DNA from 3 places in the Exiguobacterium sp. 17-1 genome. Region 3 is predicted to be linked to each of the others. Evidence: predicted binding sites of a transcription regulator. Region 3 holds the regulator's gene; each other region holds the start of a gene.
What was found. Region 3 encodes LexA, which represses DNA repair genes until DNA is damaged. Its sites were predicted from a motif close to CGAACATATGTTCG; they were not measured.
Positions count from the first base shown of each region.

Region 1: MUN34_RS11890 (NUMOD4 domain-containing protein) is a predicted target of LexA. The motif match lies at 4,307-4,320, and genes of this name have one in related genera.
Region 2: uvrB (excinuclease ABC subunit UvrB) is a predicted target of LexA. The motif match lies at 2,960-2,973, and genes of this name have one in related genera.

Region 1 covers NZ_JALIGJ010000004.1:169,025-176,453, forward strand. Annotated here, with positions in the region: gene MUN34_RS11860 (class I SAM-dependent methyltransferase) at 1-537, opposite strand, end outside; gene MUN34_RS11865 (bifunctional transcriptional activator/DNA repair enzyme AdaA) at 704-1,759, shown strand; gene MUN34_RS11870 (DNA alkylation repair protein) at 1,756-2,808, shown strand; gene MUN34_RS11875 (hypothetical protein) at 2,805-3,131, shown strand; gene MUN34_RS11880 (hypothetical protein) at 3,371-3,667, opposite strand; gene MUN34_RS11885 (DEAD/DEAH box helicase family protein) at 3,664-4,248, opposite strand; gene MUN34_RS11890 (NUMOD4 domain-containing protein) at 4,385-4,909, shown strand; gene MUN34_RS11895 (methyl-accepting chemotaxis protein) at 4,953-6,608, opposite strand; gene MUN34_RS11900 (hypothetical protein) at 6,726-6,911, opposite strand; gene MUN34_RS11905 (GGDEF domain-containing protein) at 7,072-7,429, shown strand, end outside.
Region 2 covers NZ_JALIGJ010000001.1:385,312-392,740, forward strand. Annotated here, with positions in the region: gene MUN34_RS01840 (M23 family metallopeptidase) at 1-160, shown strand, start outside; gene MUN34_RS01845 (S41 family peptidase) at 256-1,677, shown strand; gene MUN34_RS01850 (PDZ domain-containing protein) at 1,697-2,860, shown strand; gene uvrB (excinuclease ABC subunit UvrB) at 3,028-4,995, shown strand; gene uvrA (excinuclease ABC subunit UvrA) at 4,997-7,429, shown strand, end outside.
Region 3 covers NZ_JALIGJ010000002.1:571,165-578,593, forward strand. Annotated here, with positions in the region: gene MUN34_RS08730 (ABC transporter transmembrane domain-containing protein) at 1-5, opposite strand, end outside; gene MUN34_RS08735 (YneF family protein) at 124-354, opposite strand; gene tkt (transketolase) at 463-2,451, opposite strand; gene MUN34_RS08745 (DUF896 domain-containing protein) at 2,647-2,883, opposite strand; gene MUN34_RS08750 (YneB family resolvase-like protein) at 2,997-3,650, opposite strand; gene yneA (cell division suppressor protein YneA) at 3,696-3,983, opposite strand; gene lexA (transcriptional repressor LexA) at 4,192-4,806, shown strand; gene MUN34_RS08765 (metal-binding protein) at 4,837-5,307, shown strand; gene MUN34_RS08770 (MIP/aquaporin family protein) at 5,493-6,194, shown strand; gene glpK (glycerol kinase GlpK) at 6,238-7,429, shown strand, end outside.

The DNA.
Region 1 (7,429 bases), on a different contig from region 3:
TTGGACGCCTTCGAAGACATAGGCAGGCGGCATGTTTTGCAGCGTATAAGAATAACTGTGCTCAAAGAAATACCGGCGGAATGTCTTGAAATGGAGTTTGGTATATTGAAAGGCGATGAAATGACCGCCTGGTTGCAGCAGGGTCTGGAAGGTTTCGAGCAATTCATGGCGTAACGGAAGCGGGAACGAAGCGAACGGTAAACCGCTGACCAGGACACCGGCCTGATGATGCCAGTCTTCCGGACAGTTTTGAATGTCGCCGATGAACAGTTCGACGTTCGTCTCATCGGCTAACAGCTTCGCCAAGGCTTCTTGAAACACCAGATTTTGTTCACAGATCCATAAAGTCGTTTCCGGGTGTCGCGCACGCAATAAGGCTTGCGTGATCGCCCCATCACCGGCTCCGACTTCGATGATGACGGCCGGTCGATCAGCCACTGCCCGCTGTGCCATCATTTTTGCTAAACGCGGACTGCTTGGCGCAATCGCGCCAATCGTTTTCGGTGATTGAATCGCTTCTTTTAAAAAATCAAACATGCGAAACCTACTTTCTTCTTGAGTATACCATCGATGATACAGGGCATATCTTTCACAAAAAGGAGAGATTTCTTAAGTTTGTCTTAAGAAAACATCCATGCCTGATTTTCGGCGACATGCAGGACGGTAAACTCGGTATACTGAGGAAAAGAAGGGGAGGGGACACATGATGAATACCTTACCGGAAACGGATTATTATGCAGCACTCGTCCGCCGCGACAGCTCGTACGAAGGGACATTTTTTGTCGGGGTCAAGACGACGGGAATCTTTTGCCGGCCGACCTGTCCCGCGCGGAAACCGAAGCAGGAGAACTGTGAATTTTTTGAGACGGCGAAAGAGGCATTGCTTGCGTCTTACCGACCGTGTTTGCGCTGTAAACCGCTCGCCTATCCCGGGGATAGTGACGTCATCAGCCGCTTGGTTGCCGCCGTCGAAGCGAGTCCCGAAAAACGGTTCAAAGATGCCGACTTCCGGGAACTGGGACTCGATGCCTCGACCGCCCGGCGGCAGTTCAAAAAACGGTTTGGCATGACGTTCGTCGAATACGCCCGGTCCCGGCGGATGGGCCTTGCGATGAAGGAAATCCGCAACGGACAACCGGTCATCGAGGCACAACTGGCAAGCGGTTATGAATCGAGCAGCGGCTTTCGCGACGCGTTTGCCCGCATCATGGGCGAGACGCCGAAACGATGGGATGGAACGTACCTTCAGGCGAAGTGGCTTGATACGCCGCTTGGTCCAATGCTGGCGATTGCCGACGAACAAGGACTGCACTTACTCGAGTTCGTGGATCGTCGGGGGCTGGAGCGGGAAGTGGAACGTTTACGGCTCGCAGCCCGCGCCGTCATCATTCCCGGTGAGACACCGGTGTTTGAGCAGGTGACGGCTGAACTGGAGGCGTACTTTGCGGGAACGCTTGACCGGTTCGAGGTTCCGCTTGTCCTGTACGGGACACCGTTTCAGAGACAGGTCTGGGAACAGCTACAACAGATTCCGGCGGGTGAGACGATTTCCTATCAGGAACTTGCCGTCCGCGTCGGGAATCCGGCAGCCGTCCGTGCTGTCGCCCGGGCAAACGGCGCCAATCAACTGGCACTGATCATTCCGTGTCACCGGGTCATCCGCTTGACGGGCGATCTCGGCGGATATGCCGGCGGCTTGGCACGAAAAGCCGCCTTATTAAAATTGGAGCGGACGAAGAGGGGATTGAATCATGTATGAGTTTGATTAAAGATGTGTTTACACCAGACTGGTTGAATCGATTGGGGGAAGCGATGCAGGCACCGGACTTTAGAGACGTCGTGCAACAAGGGGACTGGGAAGAGTTGGCGTTTAAGCAACGGGTCCGCCGAATTGCGATTGAGCTTAACCGTTATTTACCGGCTGACTTTGACCAGGCGGCGACGCACCTCGAAACGATCGCCCTGGAGTTTCCCGGGTTACCGGGTATTGTTTTCCCGGATTACATTGAAGTCTATGCGCCGAGTGATGCCTGGGGCCGGGCAATGGTAGCACTGGAACGGTTGACCCGGCACTCGACGTCGGAGTTTGCCGTCCGGCGGTTCCTGCTCGATGATCAAGATCGATTTTTAGAAGTCGCGGTCCGGTGGAGTCAGTCGAGTGACGAGCACGTCCGGCGCTTGGCGTCAGAAGGAACCCGTCCACGCTTACCATGGGGACAACGGATTCCGGCGTTGATTGCTGATCCACGTCCGGTCCTGCCGATTTTAGATGACTTGCTGCAGGACGAGGCGCTTTACGTCCGCAAAAGTGTCGCCAATCATTTAAACGATATCGCGAAGACCCATCCGGAACTCGTCATTGAACGATTGGAACAGCTCGGGAACCATCCGCATACGGACTGGATTTTACGGCATGCCTCACGGACACTCCTGAAACAAGGACATCCGGACGTCTTGAAGGCGTTTGGTCTCGTCACGCGCGGAACGGTGACGGTCGACGAACTGACGGTCACACCCACGTTGCCGATCGGCGGGGAACTGGCTTTTTCGTTTCAGGTGACGACAACAGAGCCGCAAATCCTCAGAATCGAATATGCAATCGACTATGTCAAAAAGCGGGGGACGAGTCAAAAGGTCTTTCGGATCAGTGAACGGCAGGTCAGTGAACAGGAGACCTTTACGAAACGGCAGTCGTTCCGGAACTTGACGACGCGCGTCCATTATCCGGGTACGCACCAGCTGACGATTCTGATTAACGGTGAAGCATACGCGACAGCAGCTTTTGACGTAGAGGAGGAAACAGAATGAACGGTCGCCATCCGAACTTTACGACGTCCCGCTTGCATATTGAAGCAGCAGATACGACGGACGGTTGTGTCTGGACACTGCAGACACGGGATAGACAACAGATTGCGACGATTCAGTTCAGCGGTCAGCACCTCAGTTATGACGCAATTGATCCGACCGATCGAGCGGGCTACATCGAAGAAGCGTTGACGGTCATCGTCGCGTATCTCGCCCGGACGTTGTTATTGCCGTTCGTGACAGGACAGGACGGAGAAGCAGAAGTTTGGATTAGGAATGGATTTCATGCTGACGGACCCATTTTCCGGCGTGACTTGACGCATTAGAAGTGGGGAAAATCATTAAACAAAGTGAACCAAGAATCGTCTTTCCTCCACTCGCTTTTCTCAGGCGGAACGCAAGCCGCGGTCGTCCCCTGACGACCGGGTCTCGCCTGTTCCTGACGGAAACACGCTTCCTTTTCCTGTAGAAGTCGAGTGGAGTCGACGATTTTTCTGAATAGGAAAAAAATAAAACCGTCTCCTCAGAAAACGTGCTTCTGAAGAGACGGTTTTTCGTGTCCGGATTACGGTTCTGAGATGCCGTTTGCGAGCAACAACATAAAGGTGATGACCGATAACGACAGTAAAAAGGCAGTGTTCGCCAACATACTGAACCATTGAACGTAGTTATTTGTCGATCGGAGACCAAGCACCAGCGAAACGATATACCCGAGTCCGACCAAGATGTTGAGACCGATCGGCACCCACAGGCTGAGATTCGGGAAAAACCGTCCGCTCAGTAAGTAGGACGTCAACATGTTAAACAGCAGCAAACCGAGCGTCAAGAACACTGGAAAATACGTCTGCTTGGATCGGTTCATCGTTCGACCAGATTCGTCGACCAATTAAAGTGTCGGCAAATCGTTTCGGCACTTTCGCCGGCTGAACGGCCCTCGGTATCAAGCCGTAAGTAGTTCGGATACGGCAGTTCCCCCGGAAGCGAATGCGTCCGGTACTGTTCAGCGGTTTCAAGCAAGTTGGCTTCCGACGCGGCGATGTCCCGTTTCGTGAACTTATGTAGTAAACGATTTTCCGTCTGATTCCGGGCAAGACGGGTCGACAGAGCGGCTTCCAGTTCAACGATGAAGACTTCGGCACCGGCTTCTTCAAACAGTTGAACGGTCTCTTCGATGAATTCGATACCGCCGCCCTCGACGCCAAACAGGCACAAAAATGTAAAGATGACGCCTTCGAGATCACTGACCGCCATTTCCTTAAACATCTCCCGCCGGATCAAGTCCTTTAGCTTATGATGCGCCGGTTTCGTGAAATCAAAATACGGATGCAACAAGTCGATCGTCTGATGGTTGTGGAATAATTTCATGCCCGTTTTTTGCTCGAGTTCCTGACCAATCGTCATCTTGCCGACCGCTTGCGGACCGAGTAATAGTACAAACTTCATCCTGACACATCTTCCTTTTTTTGTTAATACTAGCACAGAAAAACAGAGTGTTCCTATTAGAACGTTTGTTCGTAAAATGATATAATAACAGTAAGACATGTCGTCGTTTTAGGACCGAATGGAGGTCGTTGATTATATGGAACATTGGAAGGCAGTACAGGGCTATGCAGGCATGTATCAAGTCTCAACAGCAGGGAACGTTCGGTCGCTCGACCGGATCATCGAGACGAGTCGTGGTGTCAAACAACGGCGGCAAGGTGTCGTGTTGCGCCCATGGATCAATCAGGAAGGCTACCGGAAAGTGACGTTGTACAAACAAGGACGCGGGGAACGGTTTTATGTCGCTGAGCTCGTCGCCAAGGCATTTCTCGATTCCGAGGCCACGCACGACCGGATTATCCGGGCAGACGGTGATCGCGTAAACGATCAGATTGATAATCTGACCGTCAAACCGTCGACAACTCAAGCGTACGCATCGCTCCTTGACGAGTTCGACCTGTTATTGATGCAGCATATCGAATTGTCGCCGCGGCAAATCCGGGAGATTCGGCTTCGGTATCAAACCGAGCTTTCGATTCGCCGGTTGGCGTTGACCTATCAGGTGACGGAAAACCGGATTCGCAATATCATCGACAAAAAGGAAGCCCAGTATACTAGTTAAGCAATAAACAGACCCTGTGCCTCAGCACAGGGTCTGTTTATCTTTAATGGGACGGACCGACAATCGTCCGGTTGAGGGACTCGATTTGTTCACCGATGATGTGACCATGCTGTTTCAGTTCCTGTTGCCGGGCACTGTTGGCCTGAATGTTTGCTTCAAGGGATTGGCTGTAGTGGGTCAGCTCAAACAGAATCGTTTCGATCAGTTGGAAGTGTTCCCGAATCCGCGGTTGGACCGAATAGACGAGCGTCCGGTCCGTCTCGACCTGGATGAGTGCAGCTTCAATCTGTTGGGCATGATTGAGGACGGAAGCAATCCGGCGGGTGCTCTGTTCAAGTTGTTCGTGTGTTGTCTCGATTTGATTCGTCATCTGGACAACATCTTGTTCGATTTGTCCGAAGCTTGCCGTCAAATCCCGGTTCGCCTGGTTGATGTGATCGATACTCCGCTTGATGTCGAGTGCGAGTGATTCGACTTCTTTTGCGACGATGACGAAACCACGGCCTTCTTCGCCTGCGCGTGTTGCTTCGATCAAGGCATTCAACGATAAGCGGCGTGTCGCTTCCGCGACCTGTTGGATGTAGCGGATCGAGGCATGCATTTGTTGATTGCGCTCTGTCGCTTCTTCCAGTGACTGTGACGTGTTGACAGACAGGGTCCGTAACAACGTTGTATCCTGTTGCAATGAGTCTAGAATCCGGTGACTCGTCGTCGCTTCGTCATTAAAGGAGCTGACCCGTTGATGGCTCGTTTGGATCGACTCGTCCATCGTCGCGAGTGCCTCGATTGAGGTCGTCAACAGTTGCCCGGATTCCGTGATGATCTGTTCCATCTGCGTCGACTGGTTTGTCAACGACGTCGCCACTTGATGGACAGCGAGGACGGATTCATCAATCGAGGCGAGTTGGGACGAAAAACCGGGTTGAGTCGCCTCCAGTCGTTCGCTCGCAATCGAAATTTCTTGTGTCAAACTACCGACTTGCTGCATCAGTTGGTTGTATTGGTGCGTCAATTGCTGTAATTCAAACGTCGTCGTCTTGATGCTGATCGGCTGATAGGTCCGCCTCGCGTACGCCTCTTCAATCTTTAAGGACAAGACGGACAGTGGAGCCAATTGCTTTTTGATGCGGGCCCGAATCAACAGACTGACGAAACAGAGGACGATGATTCCGAGCACACCGAGTTTCAAGGCGAGTGCCTTAGCGGGTGCGACCAATCGTGCTTGATCGACCGATAAGAACAGGACATCATTCACTTCTTGAATCGACATCGCGAGAACGAACCGGTTGTTGCTCGTAAACGTTGTCACCCGTGTTTGCTTCAATTGTTGCATCACATCTTTTTTCTGTTGTGCCGTCAACGTCAACGGTTGGATGGCTACGTTTTTAGTTGCGAGCGACTGAATGGCCGCATCGTACTCGTCCCGTGCCATATCGGCGAGCTGCTGATTTTTTAAGCGTTTGATGGCGCGTGTCCGTTCCTGTTCGTCTTCCGGATAGGCTAAGTAGATCGAACGGATATTGGCATCGAGCATCGTCATTTCCCGTTCGAGCCGTTCACTGACGGACTTTGTCGACGCGCGGTAGAGTTCTTCGACGCTTAAAGCACTGATCAGTAACAGACCCATCGCGACGATCGGGATCAGCCAGTTGTTTAATTGTTGGGCCAATAATCTTTTTTTCTGTGTAGGTTGCTTCATTCGTTTTATCGCCTCCATGTTTCCTATCGGGAAGGAAAGACGATAATTTTATGAAGGAATCGTAGCGTTCTTGTAAAGGTTGAGCGCACAAAAAAGGACATCCGAGGATGTCCACTGTCAGCTGGCATGTGGCAGGTAAGTCGAGACGAAACTCGTCGTCATCTGTAAGAGCTGTTGTGTTTCTTCTTTTGGTTCTGAGGTAACGTAAATAATCAGGGCAGCGGCGACGGCAACAAAAATAATGACGACGAGAATGACGAAGAACGGCATCTTACTTTTCTTTTTTTCCTCTTTCATATCCATGATTGAATACCCCCTTATTTAAGTGGAAACGGTCTCTTTGAAGTGTTTCCCTGATGAAAAAAATGGAAACCTGCAAAGAAGCTCAAGACAGGAAGCAGACCATCCGATAGAGAACTGTACAGAGTATGAAGTTTGTCAGTCGAAGGGGTGTCCGTGTGCCATGTTGAGTCAGTTTAATCAGTTCCTGTTGAATTTTTCATTGTTGATTACATCACTCTTATTTGCATTTTTACCACTCCGACACGTCAAACGAATTTCACCGGCTTCGCCGGTCAAAATTCGCATCCTGGTAGGGGTAATTGCCGGTTTTATCAGTGTATTGCTTGTTCTCAACAGCATTACGTATGATGGGGCAAAAATTGATTTACGGCTCGTCGCTCTTGTCACGGCATATTATTACGGCGGCTGGGTCAGTGGCGGGATTACGACGCTCGCGATTCTTGGGGCACGGTTTGCGATTACGCCGCCGGGTGCTTACGAAGGATTGATTCTGACCGGCTTGATTTGTATCGCTTTAC
Region 2 (7,429 bases), on a different contig from region 3:
CTCGGTCACGGCCGGACAAACGGTCATGCCGGGGGATATCGTCGGCAAACTCGGTTCAACCGGCTGGTCGACGGGACCGCATCTTCATTTTGAGATTCATCGCGGCGAGTGGGCCGTCGGGCAACCGAATGCGGTTGATCCGGCACCTTACATCTTATAACTTCAATACGCGACTGACGAAAAGGTAGGGTAACCTATCTTTTTTTGCTATACTGAAAAAAATAGCAGGTTTACACCAGAAACGAGGAATTACGCGTGAAAAAATCGACAACGGCCGTCATAGCGGTCAGTACGTTTGGTTTGGGTCTTGGAGCAGGGGCTGTCGGGATGTTAGCGGCAGGTGGAACGGATTCAGTGGCGACGGGTTCTTCGTCTAAAGCAACGGGGGATTGGAAAAAGATTGATCAGGTCCGACAGATGATTTCACAAAATTATTTGGAAGACGTATCGGATCAAGAGTTGTTAGAAGGAGCATTGACGGGAATGACGGAAGTCCTCGAAGATCCGTATTCCGTTTATATGGACGAATCGGAAACCGCATCGTTCAACACGAACTTGTCATCGTCGTTCGAAGGAATCGGCGCGACGCTTGAACAAAAAGGCGAATCGATTGTTATCGTCTCACCGATCAAGGGATCGCCTGCTGAAAAAGCCGGTATCAAACCAGGAGATATTATTTTAGAAATCGACGGTAAATCAACAAAAGGACAGAAAACGGATCAAGCGGTAAAAAAAATCCGCGGCGAAAAAGGCACGAAAGTCGTCTTGACGATTCAACGCGGCGGACAGGATCCGATGAAGATTACGATCGTCCGCGATACGATTCCGATCGAAACCGTCTACTCGAAGACAGAAAAAGTTAACGGCAAGACGATCGGTGTCCTGCAAGTGACACAATTCTCGGACCCGACGGCAAAAGAGTTCGAAAAACAACTCGCAGCGCTCGAAGAGAAAAACATTGATGGACTTGTCATTGATGTCCGGGGAAATCCGGGTGGTCTGCTGACGGCAGTCTCACAAATGATTGCTCCGTTCATTCCGAAGGAGACACCGATTTTCCAAGTAGAAGATAACAAAGGCGAACGGACGCAGGAATTCGGGAAAGCGGACGAGAAGAAACCCTATAAGCTCGTTGTCCTCGAAGACAGTGGATCGGCCTCGGCTTCTGAAATTCTGGCAGCCGGTCTAAAAGAAGGTGCCGGTGCGGAAGTGGTCGGGACGAAGTCGTTCGGAAAAGGAATCGTTCAAAGTGCCTATGATTTAAAAGATGGCAGTGATTTGAAACTGACGACGAATAAATGGCTGACTCCGGACGGAAACTGGATTCATAAAAAAGGCGTCAAGCCGACAGTCGAAGTCAAACAGCCGGATTACTTCAATGTGACGAAGATTCTAACGGATGACAAGACACTTGCAAGCGGAGATTACGGCAAAGCTGTTGAAAACGCGCACCTGGTTCTCGAAGCGATCGGCTTCGATCCAAAAGGGCAGGACGGTTACTTCGGCGATACGATGAAACAGGCTGTCGAGCGTCTCCAAAAAGAAGCGAAGCTCGAAGTGACCGGTAAAATCGATCAAGTGACGGCATCCGAAATGGAAAGCCGTCTTCTGAAGAAACTGGAAGATCAAAAAAATGATGTTCAGCGCATCAAGGCGTTGGAAGTCGCTGCACAATAACTCACAGAAAGAGGTCTGAATGAGCGTGGAATTACTCGATGGAATCGGTTGGACAGTGATTAGTCTCTTTGCTAGTCCAATCTTGTGGTTAGCAATTCTAGTCAGTTTTTTACTCAGTGTGCGACGTGTCAAACGTGAACGGAACCTGTTCCGGTCACGGACGCGCAGCAAACGGACCGATGTCTTCGAAACGCTTGTTCCCGGCTTCGTAGTTGGTCTTGTCTTATCCGTCATCAGTGTAAGTCTTGCATTGACGGTCTCGTCCGAGTTTCTGATTGCTTTCATGGTGTTGACGTTCTTGATTCTGTTAACTGGTATCATTCGATTCAATTTACCGTTAGGGTCGCTTGTCATCTTAGCAGGTGTCACCTGGTTCATGACGAGTGACCGGATTGATGGTCTTCGGGATGTCAGTGTCAGCGATTGGTTACTGCTTGCAGCCCTATCGTTAGGTGCCGAATTCCTGTTGCTCATCTGGCGGGGAAAAAAGAATTTATCGCCTTCGCTCGTCTTGTCGAAACGGGGACGTTACATCGGTGGTCTATCGTCCAATAAACTGTGGTTGATTCCGCTCGTCGTCCTTGTGCCGGGAAGCAGTCTGGAAGCCTTCATTCCGCAATGGTCGTTTCCGGAGTTCGTTCCGATCGTCCTGTTCTTGCCGGTCGGCTTCAGCTTCCTCTTTACTGGCCAGTTACCGGAACAGTTGATCCGTCCCCTGATCCAAGGGCGACTGATCACGTTCTTATTGTCTGTCGTGCTCGCGGCAGGGGCATTCTTGACCGGACAGGATGTCTGGTTGTACGGCTTGCCTGTCTTGTTAATTATTCACCTGATTCTGCATCAGCGGACGAAGCGACTCAACCGGTCACAGACCCCGTTGTTCCTTAATGGAAAACGTGGTGTCGTCATTCTCGGGACGTTACCGGAGAAACCGGCTTCTGAGATGGGACTGATTCCGGGTGAAGCGATTTATAAGGTCAACGGAGAGTTCGTCGAGTCGGAGAAATCATTTTATGAAGCGATTCAAAAACATAAGCCGTATCTCCGTCTCGAAGTTATGAACCATAACGGAGACGTCCGGTTCGCACAGCGGGCTTTTTATGAACAGGATCATCACGATCTCGGGATTTTGTTCGTCAGTGAGCCCGGTAATAAACGGACGAAAATCCGGACACTTCAGTGAGTCAAAATCAAAATCCAGCTAAAAAAACAGTCCAGCCGCCGTGCTGGACTTTTTCTTTTGGTGAAAAACGGGTAACTTTTAAATGGAGCACTTCAAAATCGAATGTTTGTTCGTAAAGTGGTACAATAAAAATAGATTTTGTGAACTGGATGAGGGGGAAGAATACGATGGATTTTGAGTTAGTATCACCATTTGAACCGGGTGGCGACCAACCGGTGGCAATTGAAAAACTGATTGCAGGCGTCAAGAACGGCGAGCGCCATCAGACGTTACTTGGAGCGACGGGAACAGGGAAAACATTCACCGTCTCGAACGTCATCAAAGAGATTAAGAAGCCGACATTGGTCTTAGCGCACAACAAGACGCTTGCCGGTCAGCTGTATTCGGAGTTCAAAGAGTTCTTCCCAAATAACGCAGTCGAATATTTCGTCAGCTTTTATGATTATTATCAACCGGAAGCGTACGTACCGTCGACGGATACGTTCATCGAAAAAGACTCATCGATCAATGATGAGATTGATAAATTACGTCACTCGGCGACATCTTCTTTGTTTGAACGCGAAGATGTGCTGATTGTCGCGTCGGTATCGTGTATCTATGGTCTCGGTAATCCGGAAGAGTACAACAACCATGTGCTGTCGTTACGTGTCGGAAACGAAATGGGACGGAATGAGATGTTACGCCGTCTGATCGATATCCAATATGAACGGAACGATATCGATTTCCAGCGCGGACGGTTCCGCGTCCGGGGAGACGTCGTCGAAATTTTCCCGGCGTCGCGTGATGAACAATGTGTCCGGGTCGAATTTTTCGGAGATGAGATCGAACGAATCCGCGACATGGATCCATTGACCGGTGAAATCATTGCCGACCGGGAACACATCTCGATTTTCCCGGCATCCCACTTCGTGACGGGGGATACCCGTCTGCAAAAAGCGATTGCGAACATTGAGGCTGAGCTCGAAACGCAACTCGCGAAGATGCGCGAAGACGGTATGCTGCTTGAAGCCCAGCGTCTCGAACAACGGACGAACTACGATCTCGAGATGATGCGCGAGATGGGTTACTGTTCCGGGATTGAAAACTATTCCCGTCACTTGAACTTAATGCCACCGGGCTCGACACCGTACACGCTGATCGACTATTTCCCGAAAGACTTCCTGCTCGTCGCCGATGAGTCACACGTGACGTTGCCGCAAATCCGCGGCATGTACAACGGGGATCAGGCACGGAAACAAGTCCTCGTCGACCACGGTTTCCGTCTGCCATCAGCGAAGGACAACCGGCCGCTCCGGTTCGAGGAATTCGAAGAGAAGGTCAGCCAGGCAATCTATATCTCGGCGACACCGGGTCCTTACGAAATCGAACATACAAAAGAGATGGTTGAACAGATCATCCGACCGACCGGACTGGTCGACCCGACGATCGAGATTCATCCGATCACCGGACAAATCGACTACCTGATGGATAACATCCGGGAGCGCGTCGCGAAAAATGAACGGGTTCTCGTGACGACGTTGACGAAAAAAATGTCGGAAGACTTAACGGACTACCTGAAAGAACATGGCGTCAAGGTCAACTATATGCACTCGGAAATCAAGACACTCGAACGGATTGAAATCATCCGCGATTTACGGCTCGGCAAATACGATGTCCTCGTCGGGATTAACCTGTTGCGGGAAGGACTTGATATTCCGGAAGTCTCGCTCGTGACGATTCTCGATGCCGATAAAGAAGGGTTCCTGCGTTCGGAACGGTCGCTGATTCAGACGATCGGTCGGGCGGCCCGGAACTCGGAAGGGCACGTCATTCTCTTTGCCGATAAGATGACCGACTCGATGCAGCGGGCCATTGATGAAACCGATCGGCGGCGGAACATTCAGCTCGCCTTTAATAAAGAACACGGTATCACGCCGAAAACGATTCAAAAAGATGTCCGTGGTGTCATCAGTACGACGATTGAGAATGATGATACCGTCGAAAAACTCGAGAAGTTCAACAAACTGAAAAAACCGGAACGCGAAACGTTGCTCGAACAACTCGATCAAGAGATGCGTCAAGCGGCGAAAGACATGCAGTTTGAACGGGCAGCTGAATTGCGAGACCTTATCTTAGAATTGAAAGCAGGTGCCTAAGTTGGCAGAAAAAAAGAACAAAATTATCATCAAAGGCGCTCGCGTCAATAACTTACAGAACATCGATGTCGAAATTCCGCGCGATCAGCTCGTCGTCTTGACGGGCTTGTCGGGGTCGGGGAAATCATCCCTCGCGTTTGATACGATTTATGCGGAAGGACAACGGCGGTATGTCGAAAGTCTGTCCGCTTATGCCCGTCAGTTTTTAGGTCAGATGGACAAACCGGATGTCGATGCGATTGAAGGACTCAGTCCGGCGATTTCAATCGACCAAAAGACGACAAGTAAAAACCCGCGGTCGACGGTCGGGACGGTCACGGAAATTTATGACTATCTGCGTCTGCTGTATGCACGGATTGGGAAACCGATCTGTCCTAATCACGGAATCGAAATCTCGAGCCAAACAATCAGTCAGATGGTCGACCAAGTGATGGAACTGCCGGAACGCAGCCGTCTGCAAATTCTCGCGCCGATTATTTCCGGACGCAAAGGCGCCCATGTGAAAGTCTTCGAAGACCTGAAAAAGGAAGGATTCGTCCGCGTCCGTGTTGATGGGGAAACGATCGATTTGACGGATGAAATCGAACTCGAGAAAAATAAAAAACACTCGATCGAAGTCGTCGTCGACCGGGTCGTCGTGCGTCCGGACGTTGAAGCCCGCCTCGCGGACTCACTCGAGACGGCCCTTCGTCTTGCTGACGGTCGCGTCATCGTCGATACGATGGACGGGAACGAACTGTTGTTCAGCGAACACCATGCCTGTCCGATTTGCGGCTTCTCGATCGGTGAACTCGAACCACGCATGTTCTCGTTCAACTCACCGTTTGGTGCCTGTACGTCGTGTGACGGTCTCGGGACGAAACTGGAAGTCGATGTCGATCTCGTCGTGCCGCATCCGGATAAATCGCTCAACGAAGGGGCGATTATCGCCTGGGAACCAACGAGTTCACAATACTATCCTCAGTTGCTGGCGGCTGTCTGCAACCACTTTAACATCGACATGGATACGCCTTTTGAACAATTGTCGGAAGAACACCGCGATATCTTGTTGAACGGTAGCACGAAGGAAGAAATTCAGTTCCGTTATGAAAATGACTTCGGGATGGTCCGCAATACATCGTTATTCTTTGAAGGTGTCCTGAATAACCTGCAGCGCCGCTTCAAAGAGACATCATCGGACTACATCCGTGAACAGATGGAAGGGTACATGGCGAAAAAAGCGTGTCCGACGTGTAAAGGACACCGCTTGAAACGCGAATCATTGGCAGTCAAAGTGTCAGGAATCCACATCGGTGATGTGACGAAGATGTCCGTCAAACAAGCTGTCGTCTGGTTTGAAGAGTTACCAAGCAAACTATCGGAGAAGGATCAGACGATTTCGCGGATGATCGTCCGCGAAATTCATGAACGGTCTTCATTCCTCGAAAACGTCGGCCTTGATTATCTGACAATCTCGCGTGCCGCCGGAACATTATCCGGTGGGGAAGCGCAACGGATTCGTCTGGCGACACAAATCGGTTCCCGGCTGACAGGAGTCCTCTACGTCTTGGATGAACCGTCAATCGGACTCCACCAACGTGATAACGACCGCTTGATCAATACGTTGAAGACGATGCGCGATCTCGGAAACACGCTGATTGTCGTCGAACACGATGAAGATACGATGATGGCTGCGGATTACCTGATCGATATCGGACCGGGAGCCGGCGATCACGGCGGATTCGTCACGGCAGCGGGACGTCCGGAAGAATTAATGCAGGATCCGAACTCGTTGACGGGACAATATCTATCCGGCAAGAAATTCATTCCGGTTCCGTCTGAACGGAAACAACCGGACGGTCGGGCCTTACGGATTCATAAAGCGTCGGAAAACAATTTGAAAAACGTCGATGTCGACATTCCGCTTGGTTTGTTTGTTGCCGTGACCGGTGTGTCGGGTTCCGGGAAATCGACGTTGATCAATGAGATACTCTACAAGACGATTGCCCATGAGATGAACCGGGCGAAGGAAAAACCGGGCGCCCATAAAGGAATTTCCGGACTCGATCAAATCGATAAGGTCATCGATATCGATCAGTCACCGATCGGTCGGACACCGCGTTCGAACCCGGCGACGTATACCGGCGTCTTTGACGATATCCGCGACGTGTTCGCCTCGACGAACGAAGCGAAGCTCCGCGGCTACAAAAAAGGCCGTTTCAGTTTCAACATTAAAGGCGGACGCTGTGAAGCCTGTCGCGGCGATGGAATCATCAAAATCGAAATGCACTTCCTGCCGGATGTCTACGTTCCATGTGAAATCTGTCACGGAAAACGGTACAACCGCGAAACACTGGAAGTGAAATATAAAGGCAAGACGATTGCTGATGTCCTGGAGATGACAGTCGAAGATGCCTTGGAATTCTTTGATAAGATTCCGAAAATAAGCCGGAAG
Region 3 (7,429 bases):
CCCATACAAGTCCCCCCTTTTTAAATCGATTGAGTATTTCTAATAGTCTCACATTTTAGATTAGCCATCTTCCTAAAAAATAGCAAACAAAAGGAGACCAATCTGGTCTCCTTTTACAAGTCGTTATTTTTTCGGTGATTTCATTGAACCACTCATTGAACGCATCACTTGGTTGACTTTCTTTTGTGATGGCTTTTGACCCATTTGCATCATCAATGTCTTAATCATATCTTCGTTGATTGGCGGGTTTTGCTCCAAATAGTTCATCATGTATCGGCGAGCGATATAGAAACCAAGGGCGACACCAGCTACCAAGCAAAGAAGGGCAATTAAAATCCAAATCCATGTAGCCAAGTTGCTTCCTCCTCTAACTTCAAACGTCGCTTTTTACTATACTATAATTTAAAGCCTTTGCATAGATAATGCAAAAAAAAGGTGCGCGCGTTTGCGCACCTTTCTTCATTAACCGAGTTGCTTGACTGTGTTCAAGACATTTTCAACAGACATGCCGTACTCTTTTAAGAGAAGATCTCCCGGAGCAGAAGCACCGAAGCGATCGATTCCGATGACTTGACCTTCTGTTCCTACATATTTATACCAACCAAGTGAAGCACCGGCTTCAATCGCAAGACGCTTCGTGATGCGTTTTGGCAAGACTGATTCTTTGTATTCTGCTGATTGCGCTTCGAATAATTCCCATGACGGAAGTGAGACGACTGCTGCCGTTTCGCCAAGTTCTTTCTGTGCTTCGACGAGCAAGTGCACTTCAGAACCTGTTCCCATTAAAATAGTATCCGCTGTTTCGATGTTACCCGCGATGACGTATCCGCCTTTTTCAGCGCCTTCGACCGTCGTACCTTCGAGTTCAGGTAATCCTTGACGTGTCATGACGAGAAGTGTCGGTTTGTTTTTCGATTGAACCGCTGTTTTCCATGCGGCAATCGTTTCTTTTCCATCTGCCGGACGGTAAACTGTCAAGTTCGGCATCGCACGGAAACTCATCAAGTGTTCAACCGGCTCGTGCGTTGGACCATCTTCACCAACAGCAATCGAGTCATGTGTCAAGACGAAGATCGACTGGATCCCCATCAATGCTGCTAAACGAACCGCCGGACGGAGGTAATCCGAGAAGACGAAGAATGTCGCGCCGTAAGGAATGACACCACCGTGTAATGCCATACCGTTGACAGCAGCTGCCATCGCGAACTCACGAACACCAAACCAGATGTTACGGCCGCTTGGATCGATGTCGAAGTCAGCTTCGCCTTTGAGCATCGTGTTGTTTGATCCTGCTAAGTCAGCTGATCCACCGAAGATCGACGGGATGTTTTTCGCAAGAGCGTTTAAGACTTCACCACTTGTCTGACGTGTTGCTTTTTTCGATGTCAGATCGTAAGTCGGAAGGTCTGCTTCCCAGTTGCTTGGCAATTCGTTATTGATTGCTTGAACAAGTTCAGCATGCAATTCTGGATGTGCTGCTTTGTATTGTTCCATTTTCTCAGTCCATGCTGCTTCCGTGTCAGCGCCACGTTTTTCGATGCGCTCTTCGAACAAGTCTTTAACTTCTTCCGGCACATAGAATTCTTCATGATCCCAAACGTAGCTTGCTTTCGTCAACTTGATTTCCGCATCTCCGAGTGGTGCACCGTGTGAAGCCGATTTCCCTGATTTGTTTGGTGAACCAAATCCGATGACTGTTTTCACTTCAATCAATGTCGGTTTTGTCGTTTCAGCTTTTGCTGCTTCGATTGCTTTTGAAATCGAATCAAGATCCGTTCCGTCTTCGACACGGATAACTTGCCAGTTGTACGCTTCAAAACGCTGTTGAACGTTTTCCGAGAACGATTTATCGAGATCGCCATCAAGCGAGATGTCGTTTGAATCATACAGAACCACGAGTTTACCAAGACCTAAATGTCCTGCTAGTGAAGCCGCTTCTGCTGAAACACCTTCCATTAAGTCGCCGTCTCCGCAAATGCCGTATGTGAAGTGATCGACGACGTTTAAGTCGTCACGGTTGTATTTCGCTTCGAGGTGACGTTCTGCCATCGCCATCCCGACAGCCATCGCGATGCCTTGTCCGAGTGGACCAGTCGTCGCATCGACACCTGCTGTGTGACGGTATTCCGGGTGACCCGGTGTTTTTGAGTTCCATTGACGGAATGACTTCAAGTCATCCATCGCGAGATCATAACCTGATAAATGGAGGAGTGAGTAGAGAAGCATTGAACCGTGTCCTGCTGAAAGTACAAAACGGTCACGGTTGAACCATTCTGGATTTTTAGGGTTGTGGTTCATATGATCCGCCCATAATGTAAATGCCATCGGTGCTGCACCCATCGGCATTCCCGGGTGACCCGAGTTCGCTTTTTGTACTGCATCAATTGATAAGGTACGAATCGTATTTACTGCTAATAATTCTACTGTTGTCATGTTCGTCAAAACAATCATCCTCTCTCTTTTTCACAAATTCCTTCTCATTTTAGCATACCCAGAAATGTGATACAACTTTTCTAAATAGTATGTCACATTAAAATGAATGCGCTCTCTATTGCCGTTTTCTTGGCACTTTCGTGATACACATTACGAACTTTTTCTCAAAAAAAGCTACCCCACTCATCCCATTGAGTGACATAGCTTTTCCGATTATTGTTTGTTCCGTTCTTCTTCTTGTGCCTGCTTTAGTTTTTCAGGTGTTACGTCCGTTCCTTCTTCATCGACGATCTTGATACCCATCATCTGATTTTTGAATGAACCGCGGAATGCTTCGAGATAGGCCGTCCGTAATTCTTTTTGTTCCGTCGTTTCCGCATCGGTCAGCGGCTCGACTTTTGATTTATTGGCTAATTCATTAATCCGGTCTAATTGTTCTTGTGATAACATAGTATCCCTCTTTCTGTTGACTCAAAGTTGAGCATTCAATAGTAACCTTACTGTAAAAGACACCAAAAAAAAAAGCAAGTTTGATGCGCAGCTAAGGCATCAAACCTGCTTCCCTATTCGTACGTACTGACAACTTCTTTATATTCCAGATAACGCCGGTTGACGGTCGCTTTCGAAATGTCATGTCCCATCCCTCTTAATGTCACCGCAATGTCCGCAAATGTCAGTCCTAACTCACGTAACCGCACGATTTCTTCAATCGGGACTTCCTTCCGGCTCCGACCAGCATTTTCACCTTGGCGGTTCAGGTTTTGTTCGGGACGAAAACCATTTTCGACAGCCCGTCGCATACCGCGGGCAATCTTTGCATTATGCAGTTTCCGTTGATACTCTTCGACGAGCGATACGATTTCAAGCACCATCGCTTCGGCATCTGCCAATTTATACTCGCCATCCGATTCCATCGTCATCAGTTGAACCTGATGTTTTTGGAATGTATGTAAAATGGCGATTTTGGCATTCCCGCGCCCGATCCGTGTATCATCCGTCACAAGAACGGCGTCCACGGCTTGACGTGTGACGTAATCGAGAACGGACAACATCCCTTCCCGGTCAACGTCGTAACCACTTTCTTTTTCCGTGATGATCTCCACGACTTCAAATCCTTTTGTTGCAGCGAGTCCCGACAGTTCTGACCTTTGCCGCTCAAGCGAGCTGTCCTGTGCTTCTTTTTCCGTCGAGACGCGACAGTAGATTACTACTTTCATCGTACTTCACACCCCTGTTCGTTCATTGACAACTTTTACAGTTTGTCATTGTTGCGCGATTGGTACAACGATTTTGTTTTTCGAAATGACATGTGTCGTCTTTAATTCATTATTCTCAATCAACCATTCGACATATTCTTGGTCCGTCATTGAACCGTCGTTGTAGACTTCGGCGACTTGTTCGACTGTCGCATTTTGATCGACCGTAACAGAAGCCGTCAAGAGTTGATCGACCTTTTCGTCCGGTCGAGGCGTTAAGAGAAAAAGAATGAAAGCAAGGCTGAGCGTATAAAAAACAATGGAAAAGGCATGGGTACGAATCGTATGCATCATGATAAATCCCTCCAATTAAAAATGATTTAGAATAGATGTTCTCGGAACAATTGTTCGCATAACTCATCTTAAACCAAGAACCAGTGTTCGGTCAACACAAAATGTCGAACAATTGTTTGTACGCTCATTTGTTCTATGTTATAGTGATTTTAGAAACATGTATTCCTATAACCTTCAAAAACCAATCCGGAAAGAGGTGGCAATTCATATGCGGAAAATGTCGAAACGACAACAAGAAATCCTTGACTACATCGTTGCTCAAGTGAAACTGAAAGGGTATCCGCCTTCAGTTCGTGAAATCGGTGAAGCTGTTGGTCTTGCTTCAAGCTCAACGGTACACGGTCATTTGGATCGTCTAGAAAAACGCGGACTGATTCGCCGTGACCCAACTAAGCCACGTGCGATTGAGATATTGCTTGATAAACCTGATGAAGATCACGAAGCCATCGTGCATATTCCCGTCATCGGGAAAGTAACGGCTGGTCTTCCAATCACGGCCATCGAAAACATTGAGGAACACTTCCCACTTCCTGCACATTACGTCGGGAACGAAAATGTCTTCATGTTGACGATTGATGGTGAGTCCATGATCAACGCAGGTATTCTAGACGGTGACCGGGTCATCGTTCGTCAGCAAAACACAGCAGAGAATGGTGAAATCGTCGTTGCTATGACCGAAGATAGCGAAGCGACAGTCAAACGGTTCTTCTTAGAAGATCAACAAGTACGTCTCCAACCAGAAAATGACTCGATGGACCCGATGTATTTCGATAACGTCTCGATTCTTGGCAAGGTCATCGGCGTATATCGGACGATCCACTAAGCGAGGGACCAGCTCAGCTGGTCTTTTTTTATGCCTTCTGGAAATGTACATGATACAGTCAATACCGTTGCTTTAACCGGCTACGTTGCGTATTCGGTCGCAACGCAGCAGACGGATTGGCTTCCAACTGCTGTCGGCATCGCTGTCGGCACCCTTTGGCTTTCACCCGACCTCGATTTGAAGTCTGAACCTTACTATCGCCACGGACCGCTACGTGTCCTTTGGATGCCGTATGTCAAAATCATGCCCCACCGTTCCATCTGGTCGCATGGCTTGATCATCGGTGACCTCATTCGCCTGCTGTACAGCGCGGCTTTCGTGATTCCACTTTTATTTTTAGCGCTGTACCTGAAAATCATCGAGTCGAGTACGGTCGATTCCTGGTTTGCAGCCATGCCTGCTTTTATCACCGGCATCATGGTTGCCAGTACGATCCATATCGTTCTTGATCATTCCAGCAGTTTCTTTCGAACTAAAAAAAAGCGAAAAAAACGCCGCTGAAAACCCTTCGTTCATCACAAAAATGAACAAAGGGTTTTTGTTATCCATTTTTCATTTTTTTAAACATAAATTAAGGAAAATTTAATTTGAAGATTTGAATTATTTGTATTGAAAACGTTATCAATTAGATGTAGGTTTAAATGGAAAGGCCAATATTTGCTTTAATCCAAAGGGAGGGTTTTTGCATGAGTAACTTTATTAGTGAGCTGATTGGAACAATGATTCTGATTTTGCTCGGGGATGGGGTCGTTGCAGGGGTTGTCTTGAAAAAGACGAAATCTGAGAACAGCGGCTGGATCGTCATCACATTTGCTTGGGGTCTCGCCGTCATGACTGCAGTTTATATTGCAGCCGCCAGTGGTGCCCACCTTAATCCAGCGGTCACATTGTCGCTAGCGTTAAACTCTGATTTACCATGGGCAGATGTACCTGTCTACATCGCCGCTCAATTAATCGGAGCCTTTATCGGTGCGGTACTCGTTTGGCTTCATTACATGAAACATTTTGAAGCGACAGATGACCAAGCTGCAAAATTAGGTGTCTTTGCAACAGGACCAGCTATCCGCCATACCGGTTCAAACCTTGTTTCTGAAATCATCGGGACATTCGTCTTGGTCTTCGGAATCCTAGCATTTGGTGCCAACTCATTCGCTGACGGTCTAAACCCGTTAATCGTTGGTCTTCTTGTTGTCGTCATCGGTCTCTCGCTTGGTGGTACAACAGGGTATGCCATCAATCCGGCCCGTGACCTTGGACCGCGGATTGCCCATGCCATTTTACCAATCCCGGGAAAAGGTTCGTCAGATTGGGGTTATTCTTGGATCCCAGTCGTCGGTCCATTCATCGGTGGTGCGATTGCCGTTTTCCTTCATCAAATGCTGTTTTAATTGACGAAAAGACTTCAACTCACACTTCAAGGGGGACTTTACAATGGAAAACAAGTATATCTTAGCACTCGATCAAGGAACGACAAGTTCACGTGCCATTATCTTTGATCATGACGGTCAAATCGTGAACTCGGCACAACGGGAATTCAAACAATACTTCCCGCAACCAGGCTGGGTCGAGCATGATGCCAATGAAATTTGGGGATCGATCCTCGCTGTCATGGCAGATGCTCTCGGAACGGCTGATATCAAACCGAGCCAAATCGCAAGTATCGGAATTACGAACCAGCGTGAGACGACGGTCGTCTGGAACAAAGAAACAGGTAAACCGGTCTATCACGCGCTTGTCTGGCAATCGCGTCAAACATCTGGTATCTGTGATGAGCTGAATGCACAAGGTCTAAATCAAACATTCCGCGATAAAACAGGTCTCCTGATTGACGCCTACTTCTCAGGTACAAAAGTGAAGTGGATTTTAGATAACGTGGAAGGTGCACGTGAACAAGCCGAAAACGGTGAACTTCTCTTCGGAACCATCGACACATGGCTCGTCTGGAAGTTGTCTGGCGGCAAAACGCATATCACAGATTATACAAACGCTTCCCGGACATTGATGTACAACATTTACGAACAAAAATGGGATGATGAGTTGCTTGAAATCCTGACAGTTCCAAAATCCATGTTACCGGAAGTCCGTCAATCGAGTGAAGTCTATGACAACACTGTTCCGTATCACTTCTTCGGTTTTGAAGTTCCGATTGCCGGAATCGCCGGTGACCAGCAAGCAGCCCTCTTCGGTCAAACATGCTTCGAACCTGGTGAAGGAAAGAACACATACGGTACCGGTTGCTTCATGCTGATGAATACTGGTGAAAAAGCTGTTTCATCTAACCACGGTCTGTTGACGACAATCGCCTGGGGTGTCGACGGAAAAGTCGAATATGCGCTTGAAGGATCAATCTTTGTGGCCGGTTCTGCGATTCAGTGGTTACGCGACGGTTTACGGATGTTGAAAAATGCGAAAGACTCAGAAGGCTATGCCTTAAAAGTCGATTCGACAGAAGGCGTTTACGTCGTTCCTGCATTCGTCGGACTCGGTGCTCCTTACTGGGATAGCGACGTTCGTGGAGCCATCTTCGGTTTAACACGCGGAACGGACAAAGAACATTTCGTTCGCGCGACTCTCGAATCACTTGCTTATCAAACACGTGATGTCTTGACTGCAATGGAAAAAG